2 regions of the Clostridium sp. CTA-17 genome follow, and region 2 is predicted to be linked to the other one. Evidence: predicted binding sites of a transcription regulator. Region 2 holds the regulator's gene; the other holds the start of a gene.
What was found. Region 2 encodes CtsR, which represses protease genes until heat stress. Its sites were predicted from a motif close to AAGGTCAANNAAGGTCAAAT; they were not measured.
Positions count from the first base shown of each region.

Region 1: clpB (ATP-dependent chaperone ClpB) is a predicted target of CtsR. The motif match lies at 1,590-1,609, and genes of this name have one in related genera.

Region 1 is NZ_BAAABF010000002.1:228,898-236,159, forward strand. It holds gene ACYUCG_RS05335 (GTP pyrophosphokinase) at 1-1,346, opposite strand, end outside; gene clpB (ATP-dependent chaperone ClpB) at 1,662-4,262, shown strand; gene ACYUCG_RS05345 (DUF969 domain-containing protein) at 4,506-5,186, shown strand; gene ACYUCG_RS05350 (DUF979 domain-containing protein) at 5,199-6,128, shown strand; gene pcp (pyroglutamyl-peptidase I) at 6,164-6,805, shown strand; gene ACYUCG_RS05360 (gamma-glutamylcyclotransferase family protein) at 6,805-7,245, shown strand.
Region 2 is NZ_BAAABF010000014.1:19,006-26,267, reverse strand. It holds gene ACYUCG_RS14640 (PSP1 domain-containing protein) at 1-496, shown strand, start outside; gene ACYUCG_RS14635 (DUF362 domain-containing protein) at 665-835, shown strand; gene ACYUCG_RS14630 (Mur ligase family protein) at 952-2,634, shown strand; gene ACYUCG_RS14625 (MBL fold metallo-hydrolase) at 2,684-3,337, opposite strand; gene ACYUCG_RS14620 (CtsR family transcriptional regulator) at 3,554-4,009, shown strand; gene ACYUCG_RS14615 (hypothetical protein) at 4,029-4,556, shown strand; gene ACYUCG_RS14610 (protein arginine kinase) at 4,540-5,553, shown strand; gene ACYUCG_RS14605 (ATP-dependent Clp protease ATP-binding subunit) at 5,578-7,262, shown strand, end outside.

The sequences.
Region 1 (7,262 bases), on a different contig from region 2:
TCTGTGTAAAGATATTTGTGACTTGCATAATTTTCGTAAGAATCTATGCCTTCACATAGGAATTTAACATAATCATCTATGTGATTGAATATTTCAGAAAGTTTATCCCTATAAATAAATTTTATAGAGTCAATTTCTAAGAATGCCTTATTTAAAGAAAATAAAATATCTTCCTTTATTACTGATACTTCTTCCGCTGAAAAAGTTAAATAAAGATTTAGATAAGAATCTCTATTAGAAAAAATAGTCTTTAAGTATCTTATAAATGAATAAAAATCTTCTCTATTGTTACCAGGTTCTATTTGAAATAGTATTTTAAAGAATAAATTCCAATGAAAATCATAATTCATAGCATGGGCAAGTTTATTACCAATTGAATTAGAAAATTCTGAGTCAAAACATAGAGGCTCAGCACCTATGGATAATTTGTTTTTAAAAGATATGGAATCCTTAAAAACTTCGTTTAATCTTACTGAGGTATTTACAAAAGTATTATAATATTCTTGAGAAGTATTACAATTGTTTTTAGTAAATATATAATCTATTATTATGTCACAGGCATTTCTAAAATCAACAGATATACCTAAATCATGTTTTACTTTAGAAGAGTATATATCATATATCATTTTAGAAAGTAAAATTTCAATACCTTCTTTTTTTAATCCAACACCATTAGAATTATCCATGTGAGAATTAACATGGTTGAATATAGTTAGAAGTTGATTATCGATTAAACATAAATTGTTTTTAATAGAATTAAGTATATTCTTATAAAATTTATCCCCTAAAATCATATTATAGTTTTTATATATGATTTTATGTTCAATTTCACCCCAAAAATTATTTACCATAGATTTTATTTGAAGTTCAAAATTAAACTTTTCTTCTTCATTTAGAATAAATCCATCTATTCTATATAATTCAAAACCATTTTTTTGTTTTAAAGGTTGATGTTCTCTAAGGTCTAAAAATATATTTGGATTTTGCGATGAGTAAGAAAATCCATCCTCATTAGTGCAATTAAATATTGTTCTTATAAATTTAAATATATGTTCCTCATCTTCTATAAATCTACATTCTATTCTGACACCTATTAAATCAGATAGGTTTCTAAATAAATCCGTAGGGGAATCATATTTTATGTAATAATTATGTCTTATTATTTTCTCTTTTAAACTAGAAGCAGATTTTACTCTAGTTGATATATTAAAAAATCCTTCACAAGAGTTCTCTAGTAAGGAGTAGAAAAAATCATCAAGCAAATTTGCGCTATAGGCCAAATCTTTTTTCATATCCTTAAGTAATTCTAAAGTACCTTTTGTAAATTCAAAAACTTTTAATTCCAAATTTAAAACACCGTCCTTGTTAGTTTATAAGTAAAGTCAGTATAGTTTAATAATACCAACATATAGTAAGTATAACAATAGAGTAATTTTAAATAATATTATATATAAGTGCTTTTAGAAAAATGAATAATTTGTTAATAAAACCTCCTTATAATTAAATATTAATTATATAAATGATTTATTAATAATAAATTATAAGAAAAAAACAGTACTAATTAATAAATTCTGAAAGTGAAAAATAGACTTTGACTTTCTTTGACTTTTATAGTATTATAATTACATAAGATACAAAAAAGAGAATATTGAGGTGATAAAATGAATGCAGATAAAATGACATTAAGAGTACAACAAAGCTTAAACGATGCTTATGAAATAGCAGTTAAATATAATAATCAACAATTAGATATAATTCACTTATTTTCAGCATTAGTAAATCAAAAAGATGGTTTAATTCCTAATATATTTGAAAAAATGGGTGTTAACATAGAGTCATTAAAAAGAGACATTCATGTTCAAATAGATAGAATGCCTAAGGTTTTAGGAGAAGCAGCACAATCATCAGGGGTTACTGCTACAAGAAGAATAAATGAAGTATTAATAAAGGCAGAAGAAATTTCAAAACAATTTCAAGATTCATATATAAGTGTTGAGCATGTAATGCTTGCAATGATTGATATAGATAAAAATGGAGCTGTAGGAGAAATCTTAAGAAAAAATAACATAACTAAAGATGGATTCCTAAAAGTTTTAAATGAAGTTAGAGGAAGTCAAAGAGTGGATTCACAAGATCCAGAAGGAACTTATGAAGCTTTAGATAAATATGGTACTAATTTAATAGAACTTGTAAAACAACATAAATTAGATCCTGTTATAGGAAGAGATGAAGAAATAAGAAGAGCTGTTAGAATCCTTTCAAGAAAAACTAAGAATAATCCAATACTAATAGGGGAACCTGGAGTTGGTAAAACTGCTATAGTTGAAGGATTAGCAGAAAGAATTGTAAGAGGAGATGTGCCAGAAGGACTAAAGGATAAGATAATTATTTCATTAGATATGGGTGCATTAATAGCTGGTGCTAAATATAGAGGAGAATTTGAAGAAAGATTAAAAGCTGTTTTAAAAGAAGTTCAAAGTTCAGAAGGAAAAATACTTTTATTCATAGATGAAATTCATACAATTGTAGGCGCTGGTAAAACAGATGGTGCAATGGATGCAGGAAACTTAATTAAACCAATGCTTGCAAGAGGTGAGTTACACTGTATAGGAGCTACAACTTTTGACGAATATAGACAATATATAGAAAAGGATAAAGCTCTAGAAAGAAGATTCCAACCTGTAATAGTTGAAGAACCAACAGTTGAAGAAACTGTATCTATTTTAAGAGGATTAAAAGAAAGATTTGAAATTCACCATGGAATTAGAATACATGATTCAGCAATAGTAGCTGCTGCAAAACTTTCTCATAGATATATTCAAGATAGATATTTACCAGATAAGGCTATAGATTTAATAGATGAAGCTGGTGCTATGATAAGAAGTGAAATAGATTCTCTTCCAACTGAATTAGACATTATAAGAAGAAAGATTTTAATGCTTGAAACTGAAAAGGAAGCTTTATCAAAAGAAAATGATGATGCATCTAAGGAAAGATTAGTTTCTTTAGAAAAAGAGCTTGCTGAACTTCAAGATAAAAATGATGAGATGACAATTAAATATGAAAAAGAGAAATCTCATATTTCAGCAGTTAGGGACTTAAAGGCTGAGTTAGATGAAGCAAGAGGATTAGCTGAAAAATATGAAAGAGAATATGATTTAAATAAAGTTGCAGAACTTAAATATGGAAAAATTCCAGAACTTGAGCGTAAAATAAAAGAACAAGAAGCAAGTATGGAAAAAGACAATGAAAATGCTTTATTAAAAGAAGAAGTTACTGAAAATGAAATTTCAGAAATAATCTCAAAATGGACTGGAATTCCTGTTACAAAACTAGTTGAAAGTGAAAGAGAAAAACTTTTAAGACTAGAAGAAGAATTAAGAGAAAGAGTAATAGGTCAAGATGAGGCTACAACTGCAGTGGCTAATGCTGTAATAAGAGCTAGAGCAGGTCTTAAAGATGAAAGAAAACCAATAGGATCATTTATATTCTTAGGACCTACTGGAGTTGGTAAAACAGAGCTTGCAAAAACTTTAGCTAGAAATTTATTTGATAGTGAAGACAATATAGTAAGAATAGATATGTCTGAATATATGGAAAAACATGCAGTATCTAGATTAATAGGACCTCCTCCAGGATATGTAGGATATGAAGAAGGGGGACAATTAACAGAAGCTGTTAGAAGAAACCCATATTCAGTAATATTATTTGATGAAATAGAAAAAGCACATGATGATGTATTTAACTTATTCCTTCAAATATTAGATGATGGTAGATTAACAGATAATAAAGGTAAAACTGTTGATTTTAAAAATACTATAATAATCATGACTTCTAATATAGGTAGTGGATACTTATTAGAAAATAAATCTAATGAAGGTATAGAAGATGATATTAGAGAAAATGTTATGAATGAAATGAAGTTAAGATTCAAACCAGAATTCTTAAACAGAGTAGATGATATCATAATGTTTAGACCTTTAAGCAGTGAAGGAATCAAGAAAATAATAGATATCTTCTTAAGAGACGTTGAAAATAGATTAAGAGAAAGAAATATAACTCTTGAAGTTACTGACAAAGCTAAGGAAATATTAGCTGAAGAAGGATATGACCCAGTATATGGAGCTAGACCATTAAAGAGATATATAAGTAATGTCTTAGAAACTGAAATAGCTAAGAAGATAATTGCAGGAGAAATTTATGATGGATCTGTTGCTTTAATAGATGGAGTAGATGGAAAAATTATAGTTTCTAGAAAATAAAATATAGTAAATTTATAAGGAACATAGGTTTAACAAATCTATGTTCCTTATTTTTGTGTAATTTTAAATATATTTTAAATAAAATGATAATAAAAAACAAATTAACAATGAAAACATTTTAAATTTATAAAATATTAATAAAAAACTGTAGAAAATTGAAAATTTTATGGTTATAATATTTTTAAAATACGAAAATAAAAAAATAATAAATATAAAATTATAATTTAAAAAGGAGAGATAAGAGTGGAACTGATAGGAATAGTAATAGTAATAATAGGATTCGCACTTAAATTTGATACTATAGCAGTTGTATTAGTAGCAGGGTTATCAACTGGCTTAGTAGCACATATGAGTTTGTATGAAATATTGGAAAAACTAGGCTCAACTTTTGTAAGTCAAAGACACATGACATTATTTATACTAACTTTACCTGTAATAGGTATGTGTGAAAGATTTGGTTTAAAAGAAAGAGCTATAACCTTAATAAAAAATATGAAAAATATGTCAACTGGAAAACTTTTAAGTTGCTATTTATTTATTAGAGAAGTTGGGTCTGCAGTTTCACTAAGATTAAGTGGACAAGCACAATTTATAAGACCACTTATAAATCCAATGGCTCAAGGAGCAGCTGTCAGTAAATATGGAGAATTAGATGATAAAAATAAAGATTTAATAAAAGGAACAGCGGCTGCAATGGACAACTATGGAAACTTCTTTGGACAAAATGTATTCTTAGCTAGTTCAGGAGTTCTTTTAATAGCAGGAACATTAGAAGAACTAGGATATGGAGTTAATGCTTTAGAGATAGCAAAAGCTTCAGTTCCAATAGCTATAATAGCTTTAATATTAGGAGTATTACAAAATAGATTGTTAGATAAAAGGCTAAGTAGAAACCTATCAAAGAACAAAGAAGAGATAAAATAGGGGTGATAATTAATGAATATGCAAATGATTTCTAATATATTGCTTGAAATCTTTTATATAATAGTAGGACTTTTAATGTTAAATACTGCAATTGATACATTAAAAGACAAGGAACATAAAACTAGAATAGGAACAGCAATCTTTTGGACCATATTAGCAATTATATTTATAGCTGGGGCAGCTATTCCACCTGTAGTAGTAGGGGCTTTACTTTTAGTTATAGGAGTATTAACTGCAAGTAAACAAGTAAATATAGGAAACCTAAAGATGCCTAATGTAGATTTTGCAGAAATGCAAGCTAAAAAACTAAAGAATAAGATTTTTTTACCTTCAATTGTAATAGCAGTTGGATCTTTAGTTATTGCACAGTTTACAAGTTTGTCAGGAACCGTTGCCATAGGGATAGCTTCTGTTGCAGCTGTAATAACAACTTTCTTAGTATTAAAGGCTAAACCAAAGCATTTAGTAGAGGATAGTAATAGGATGGTTCAATCAGTTGGATCTACAAGTATATTACCTCAGCTTTTAGCGGCTTTAGGAACAGTATTTACTGCAGCAGGAGTAGGAGATGTTATATCATCAGGTATATCTAATTTTATTCCAGAAGGAAATATATTAGCAGGCGTAATAGCTTACTGTGTAGGTATGGCTGTATTTACTATGATAATGGGAAATGCATTTGCAGCATTCTCAGTTATAACTGTTGGAATAGGATTACCATTTGTATTTGCTCAAGGAGCTAATGTAGCCATAGCAGGAGCTTTAGCATTAACTGCAGGATATTGTGGAACATTATTAACGCCAATGGCAGCAAACTTTAATATTATGCCAGCAGCCTTATTAGAGACAAAAGATAAGAATGTGGTTATGAAATGTCAAAGTTTATTTGCTATAATTTTATTAGTTATACATATAGCTTTAATGTATTTCTTAGCATTTTAATTAACTAGGTATTAGAAAGTAAGGAGTGTATGAGAATGAAAGTATTAATTACAGGATTTGATCCCTTTGGAGGAGAAAGTATAAACCCAGCTTTAGAAGCTGTTAAAATGATACCAGAAAATATAGAGGAAGCTGAGGTTATTAAATTAGAAATACCTACAGTTTTTGGAAAATCTATTAAAAAAATAGAAGAAAAAATAGAAGAAATTAAACCAGATGTAGTTATTTCTGTAGGACAGGCTGGAGGAAGATTTGGTGTAACTCCAGAAAGAGTAGCTATAAATATGGATGATGCGAGAATAGAGGATAATGAAGGAAATCAACCAATAGATATTACTATATATGAAGATGGAGAAAGTGCATACTTTAGTAATTTACCTATAAAAGCAATGGTTAAGGAAATGGTTGATAATGGAATACCTGCATCAGTTTCTAATACAGCTGGAACTTTTGTTTGTAACCATGTTATGTATGGAGTTTTATACTTAGTAAATAAAAAGTATAAAAATATAAGAGCTGGATTTATACATGTACCTTATATTCCAGCACAAGTTGTAAATAAACCTAATACACCTTCTATGTCTATTAATGATATAGCAAAAGGATTAGAGCTTAGTATAAAGGCTATAGTTTTAAATAATAATGATATTAAAACTGTAGGAGGAGCTGTTTGCTAATGTTAGAGCCAAGGATAAAAAGAAAAATCTTCGTTTATGGAAGTTTAAGAACAGGATTTTTTAATTATGAAAAATACTTAAAAGGGAAAGTTATAAAAAGTGAATTAGGAAGAGTAAAAGGAACTTTATATCATATGCCTAAAAAGGGATATCCTGCTTTAATTGAAGGGAATGGGTTTGTATATGGAGAAGTCATGACTATTCTTGATTACGAAAATGTTATAAATGCTATGGATCTTATGGAAGGATACTTAGGAGTCAATAATAAAAGCAATGAATATAATAGGATTGAGATGGATGTTGAAATTTTAGGAAAGAAATCTTCTGAAAAGTGTTATGTTTATTATTATGCAATGAATGATAAAGAGAACTTTGAAAATAACAGTATATTAATAAAGGATGGAAATTGGAGAATCTTTATGCTTGAAAAAGTTTCTTAATACTAAAAAATAAGAGG
Region 2 (7,262 bases):
TAAGACAAGAATAGAGCTTAGACAAATAGGGGTTAGAGATGAGGCTAAAATGATAGGTGGACTTGGACCATGTGGAAGACCTCTTTGTTGCTCTACATTCTTAGGAGACTTTGCTTCAGTTTCAATAAAAATGGCTAAGGAACAAAGTTTATCACTAAATCCAACTAAGATATCAGGAATATGTGGAAGACTTATGTGTTGTTTAAATTATGAGCAAAGCACATATGAAGAAATAAGAAAAGAACTTCCTAGAGTAGGATCTGTAGTTGAGACTGAACTTGGAAAAGGTGAAGTAGTAGGTAACAACGTATTAAAGGAATTAGTAAGAGTTAAATTACCAAGAAAAAATGAAGAGATTATACAGGATTTTAAAATGTATGATGTAAAATTAATCTCAGGTAGTTATGAAGGTGAAGTAGAGGATACAAACATTAGATTAGAAATTACTGATGAAGCGGATAAAGCATTAATTAAAAATCTAATAAAAGATAATTAAAATTAAATTTTTAATACGGTATAGGGGTATTCTTTAGCATGTTAATTCTAATTTTACTAGAATAGGCTAAATATGCTTAAAAGAGATATTAAATACTTTAAAAATTAGCAAAAATATGATAATATAAATATGGTATTTTTATACCAACATTTTAGGAGGTGTTTTATTATGGCATACAAAATATTAGACACATGTGTAAGCTGTGGAGCATGCGCTGCTGAGTGTCCTGTAGATGCAATATCACAAGGAGATACTCAATTCGTTATAGATGCAGATACTTGTATCGATTGCGGAAACTGCGCTAATGTTTGTCCAGTAGGTGCACCAGTTCAAGAATAATATTATTAAAGATCATCTTCGGATGATCTTTTTTTTGCAGCTTTAGGCTGCTTTTTTTATTTTAAAGTAAATTTTGAATAAATGTAGGAGAGTGTTGGAAAAATATAATATAAAAAATGGTAGGAAGGGTGAGTGATTTGAAACTAAAGGATTTAAGAGTTCTAGAGGGGAGAAATATAAAGGGAGAAGAAAATCTTATATTTATAGACATAGAGGAATCTGAAAGAAAAAGATTATATTGGTTAATAAGTGATTATGAGTTCATATGCAGAAAGATGAATATTGAAGGTACCTTAAAAGAGGCTATATATAATGAGTTTGGAGGATGTGCGTGGTTAACTTACTCTAATAAGGAATTAGCTTTATTTATAATTGAAAGCTTAATAGAGGGAGTAAGTGCAGATAAATTATTAAATGAAGCTGTAGCTAAAAAGCAACGTATTTGGGAATATAACTTATTAGAAGAGTGTTCTAAGAAAAAAATAGACTTCTTTAAAGAGGATGATGAGATAATAGTAGGATATGGAGTGAATTCTAAGAGAATAAGTAAAGAGGATTATGAAAATAAAAATTATAATCTGGATTTAATAAATAATGGAGTTATTCCTATAGTGTCCATAACAGGAACTAATGGAAAAACATCTACTTCAAGATTAATATACAAAGGTTTTGAGAATTTAGGGTATTTCTCTGGATTGGCTATGACTGGTGGAATAATTATAAATAATGAGTTTGTAAAAAAGGGAGATACTACAGGATTTTATAGTGCTAAAAAGGTTCTTACAAATCCACAGGTTGAAATTGGGGTTTTAGAGACTGCTAGAGGCGGTATTTTAAGAAAGGGATTAGGATTTAAGAATTCTAAGGTTGCCATAATAACATCCTTAGCAGAGGACCACATAGGGGTAGATGGTATAAAAGATATTAATGATTTATTAGATATAAAACTAATTACAACTAGAGAGGTTTTACCGGAAGGAAAAGTAATAATAAAGGCAGAACCAAAGCTATATGAAGTTCTACAGACAAAAGAAAATTTAGTTTTATTTAATTCTAAAAAGAATGAATATATTGAAAAACACATGAAAAATGGTAAGGAAGCTTGGTTTGTAGAGGATAAAAATGTAATATTTTTCGATGGTAAAGATAAAAATATAATTTCTAATATAAAAGATTTTAAGTTTACTCATGATGGTAATTCAAAAACTAATATAAATAATATTTTGGTATCTATAGCTGCTATATATGAAGTACATAAAAATTTAAAGGAAGTAGTGGATTCCTTAAAAAATATAGAGTGTGATGTCTATAACAATATTGGAAGACAAAACATAATTGAACTTGAAAATTTTAAGATTATATTGGACTATGGTCATAATCCAGAAGCCTTTGAGGAATTATTTTACCTAGCTAATAAGATCAAAAGAAATAAGATAATTTCTATAGTTTCATCACCTGGGGATAGACTTGATGAATACATAAAAGAATTAGGAAGAATAGCAGGTGAAAATTCAGATACTATTATAATAAAAGAAACCTTTGATAGAAGGGGAAGAGAGGAACTAGAAATAACTAATTTAATAAAAAGTGGGATAAATGAAATTGAAAATAAATCAGTAGAAGTATTATCAATAATAGATGAAGAAGAAGCTATCAAAAAGGCAATATCAATGGCCAAAGAAGGAGACATTATAGTAGATTTTACTCAACATTTAGATGTAGTAATCCCTGTTATAAATAAATACCTACCTAATCATGGAAAAGAAATTATAGAGGTTGATTTAGAAGACTTTCATTAAGAAAAAGACTATATCAAATTCCTAAGTAATGGAGTTTGCATATAGTCTTTTATATCATATCTTCGGAAGTTAGCTCTAATATTTTTATTGTAGTATTTTCAGGAAGTGATTCAGAATTTACTGATAAAACCTGATCATGAGTTATTTTAAAACCTTTCATTTCCATTAGAAATTTATCTACAGTATTTAAATAGAAACTTAATTTTGCAGTTTTATAATGCATTGGAATAACGTAACCAGGATTTATATCTAGGATTACCTTTTTCAGATTTTCTACAGAAATAGTTAAATGTTCTCCTACAGGAACAAATAATATATCTATATGTCCTAGTTGTTTTATAACTTTAGAAGAAAGTATATGTCCTAAATCTCCTAAATGACAAAGTGTTATGTCATCACAAAGAATTTTAAATATGAAGTTTTTATCACGTTTTAATCCAAAGCAATCATCATGAAAAGATAAATATGATTTAACTTTGCAAAAGGTATTTTGATAATCAACTAAGTCTGTTAATACTTTTGCTTCATCATTAATGTATTTTGTACAATTATGATCGAAGTGCATATGACTTATAGTAACTAAGTCCACATCACCTTTATAGGGAATATATCCTATATCTATATCAAATGGGTCCATTAATATACGTTTTCCAAGATTAGTTTTTATTAAAAAACAAGAATGACCTAACCAATAAATATTCATTAAAAATCCTCCTATAAAAATTATTTATATTATTGACACATATAATATAAATAAACATAAAATATAAGAATAATTTATTTGAATTGAATTTATTTAAGGAGATTTAAATAAAAATAATAGATGAATAAGTGTATTACATTGATTAAGTATGTCAAATGTATTAATATATATTGTGTATTAAGGTCAGTAAAGGTCAAATTTTGAGGAGTGATATATATGGCTAAATTGTCAGATTCAATAGAATATTTTCTAAAGGATTTATTAGACCAAACAGAAGATAACAATTTAATAATAAGAAGAAATGAGTTAGCTGATAAGTTTAAGTGTGCACCATCACAGATAAATTATGTTTTAACAACTAGATTTACCTATGAAAAAGGATATTTAATTGAAAGTAGAAGAGGTGGTGGTGGATACATTGTAATAAAAAAAGTAATTCATGAAGTTCATGCTGATAGAAGAGATTTAATTTATGATGAGATAGGTACAGGGATTACATACCATAATGCAGCTGCCATTGTAGATAATTTACTTGAACATAATATCATAGATGAGAAAGCAGCAAATCTTACTAAGGTTGCAATAAATGATAGAACCCTTCAGAGTTCTAAGAATATAAATGAAACAAGGGCAGATATTTTTAAGGCTTTGCTTATGGTATTGCTTAAGTAATTTATGGGAGTTGAAAATTTTGCTTTGTGAGAGTTGTAATAAAAATAATGCAACAATACAATTATTAAAAAGTACTAAGGGGAAAAAAGAAAGCTTAATGCTTTGTGATAAATGTGCAATTGAAATAATGAGCCTTGCACTAGAAGATGAGGAGATAAATTTAGAAGATTTTTTATTAGATTTAAATACTTATATAGAGTGCATTGAAGAGAGGGTTAAGGATAAAGCTTTAGTATGTAAAAATTGTGGAACAAGATTTTCTGATTTTGAAGAGGATAATTTCCTAGGGTGTGAAAAATGCTATGAAGTATTTAAAAATAGAATAATATTTTTATTAAATTTAGAAGAAGCAGAGATAAATCATAGAGGGAAACAACCTAAAACAATAAAAAAGGACTTAAAGAAATTAGAAATCTTAAATTTACAAGAAAAATTAAAAATTAATATACTAAAAGAGGAATATGAAGAAGCTATTATTACTAAGAAAAAAATACATGATTTAAAAGAGAGTATAAGGGAGGATAGTAATAGTGGTTCAATGGATTAGCCCCTTAGATAATAGCATAGTAATTGCATCAAAAGTTAAAATCTTAAGAAACATAAAAGGAATTAAATTCACTAAGCTATTAAATGAAGAGGAATTTAATGATCTTTTAAGTATGGTTTTAGGACGCTTGAAAGAGATTGATATTTTGGATAAATGTTATGTAGTTAAATTAAAAGACGGTGAAGAAAAAATAATAGATTACTACAAAGAAAATTTTGGTTTAATAAAATACTTTGAAAATAAGGATAATCTTATTTTTATAATGAATAAAAATGGAGAATTTAATATATTACTGAATGAAGAAGAGCATATTGGGATAGAATGTACAAATAGTGGATTAAGTTTAAGAGAAGTGTATTCTCAAGCAGATAAATTAGATGACTTAATTGAAGAAAAAATACACTATTCCTTTGATTCTGAATTAGGATACTTAACATCAAATATAAAAAATTTAGGAGCAGCTTTAAGAGCAAAGGTATTTATACACCTACCACTTTTAAGTTCAAAGAATTTAATAAGAATAATAAAAAAATCTTTGAAGGAAGAAGGAATTACTCTAAAGAGTATATACAATTCAGGAAATAAAGATATTGGCAATATTTATGAAGTATCTAATATGGAGACTTTAGGAATGTCAGAAAAAGATATTTTAGATTCTCTTATATCTATTACTAATAAATTAATTTTAAGAGAGAAAAACCAAAGAGATAATCTTTCAGAGGATGAGTATATTGAATTAAAAGAGGATATTTTAAGAGCCTTAGGAATTTTGAGAAATACCTATTCAATAGATAGGGATGAAGCTTTAAAATATTTATCTTATGTAAGATTAGGAGTTGAGTTAGGAATTATAGAAGATCTTACTTTAAAATCAATAAATTCTGCTATGATTGAAATTCAACCTGATATTATAAATAACTCATTAATTAAAAGGAGAGATATACAAAGTTTAAAAATAGAAAGAGCCAAAATTATTAGAAATGCTTTAAACACATAATTATAGGGTATTGGGAGGTAAAAGATGCGTCTTGATAATTTTAATGAAAATTCCAAAATAGTAATCAATAAGGGAAAAGAAAGTTCTTTAATGCTAAAACATGGCTATATGGGAACAGAGCACTTATTAATAGGATTAATTAATGAAAATGGACAATGTTCTAAAATTTTGGAAGAGAGCAATGTAACTGAAGAAAAGGTACTTAGTTTTATTAAGCTATATGTTGGAATTGGAGAGGTAAATTATAGTTTAGATGAGGTGCCTTTTACACCTAGATGCAAAAAGATTTTAGATAGAAGTGTTGAAATTGCTAATGAATATGGTCATAGTATTTCAAGACCAGAACACATATTATCAGCCTTAATAAAAGAAAAAGAAGGTGTAGCTAATTTAATTCTAACTAAAATAGTAAAAAATGATATAAAAAATATAAGTGATAAGTTAAATAACATATTAGGTAGAATTCCAAGTAAGGAAAGTAGAAGTGTTAAAGAAAAGGAAAAACCAAAAAGAAAAGATACGCCTACATTAAATCTTTATGGTATAAATTTAATAGAAAAGGCAGATAAAAATAAACTTGATCCTGTAATAGGAAGAAAAGATGAAACTCAAAGACTTTTAGAAATACTTTGTAGAAGAATGAAAAATAATCCTTGTTTAATAGGAGAACCTGGAGTAGGAAAAACTGCAGTTGTGGAAGGATTAGCTCAAAGGATCTTATTAGGTGAAGTACCAGATATTATTAAGGATAAAAGAATATTTACATTAGATGTTACTTCTATGTTAGCTGGGGCAAAATATAGAGGAGAATTTGAGGAAAGACTTAAAAAGGTTCTAAATGAGGTAAAAGATTCAGATGATATAATACTCTTTATAGATGAAATGCATAATATTGTTGGTGCTGGTGGAGCAGAAGGTGCTATAGATGCATCAAATATATTAAAACCAGCTTTAGCAAGAGGTGAAATACAATGTATAGGTGCAACAACAACTGATGAATATAGAAAAAATATAGAAAAGGATTCTGCTTTAGAGAGAAGATTCCAACCAGTAGTTGTAAAAGAGCCTAGTAAAGAAGATTCCGTATTAATACTAAAGGGATTAAGAGAAAAGTATGAAGTACATCACAATGTAAAATTAACAGATGAAGCTATAGAGGCAGCTGTTAATTTATCAAGTAGATATATAACAGATAGATTTCTACCTGACAAGGCAATAGATCTAATAGATGAGGCGGCAGCAAAGGTAAGAATAGAAAGTATGATTGTTCCTCCTAGACTTTTTAAGCAGGAAGAATTAATAGCTAACTTGAAAATTGAAAAAGAAGAAGCTATAAAATTACAGGATTTTGAATTAGCAGCAAAGTTAAGAGATGAAGAATTAATGTTACAGGAAGAACTTGAGCGAGATAAAGAACTTTGGAGAGAAGAAAATTACAATAAAATATACGAAGTTAATAAAGAACATATTGCAAAGGTTGTTTCAAAGTGGACTCAGATACCAGTAGAAAGGCTTACAGAGAAAGAATCAAGTAGACTTCTTAAGCTAGAAGAAAAGCTTAGTAAAAGAGTTATAGGACAATTAGAAGCAATAAGAACCATATCTAAAGCTGTAAGAAGATCAAGGGTAGGTCTTAAAGATCCTAAAAGGCCTATTGGATCATTTGCTTTTTTAGGACCTACTGGGGTAGGAAAAACAGAGCTTTGTAA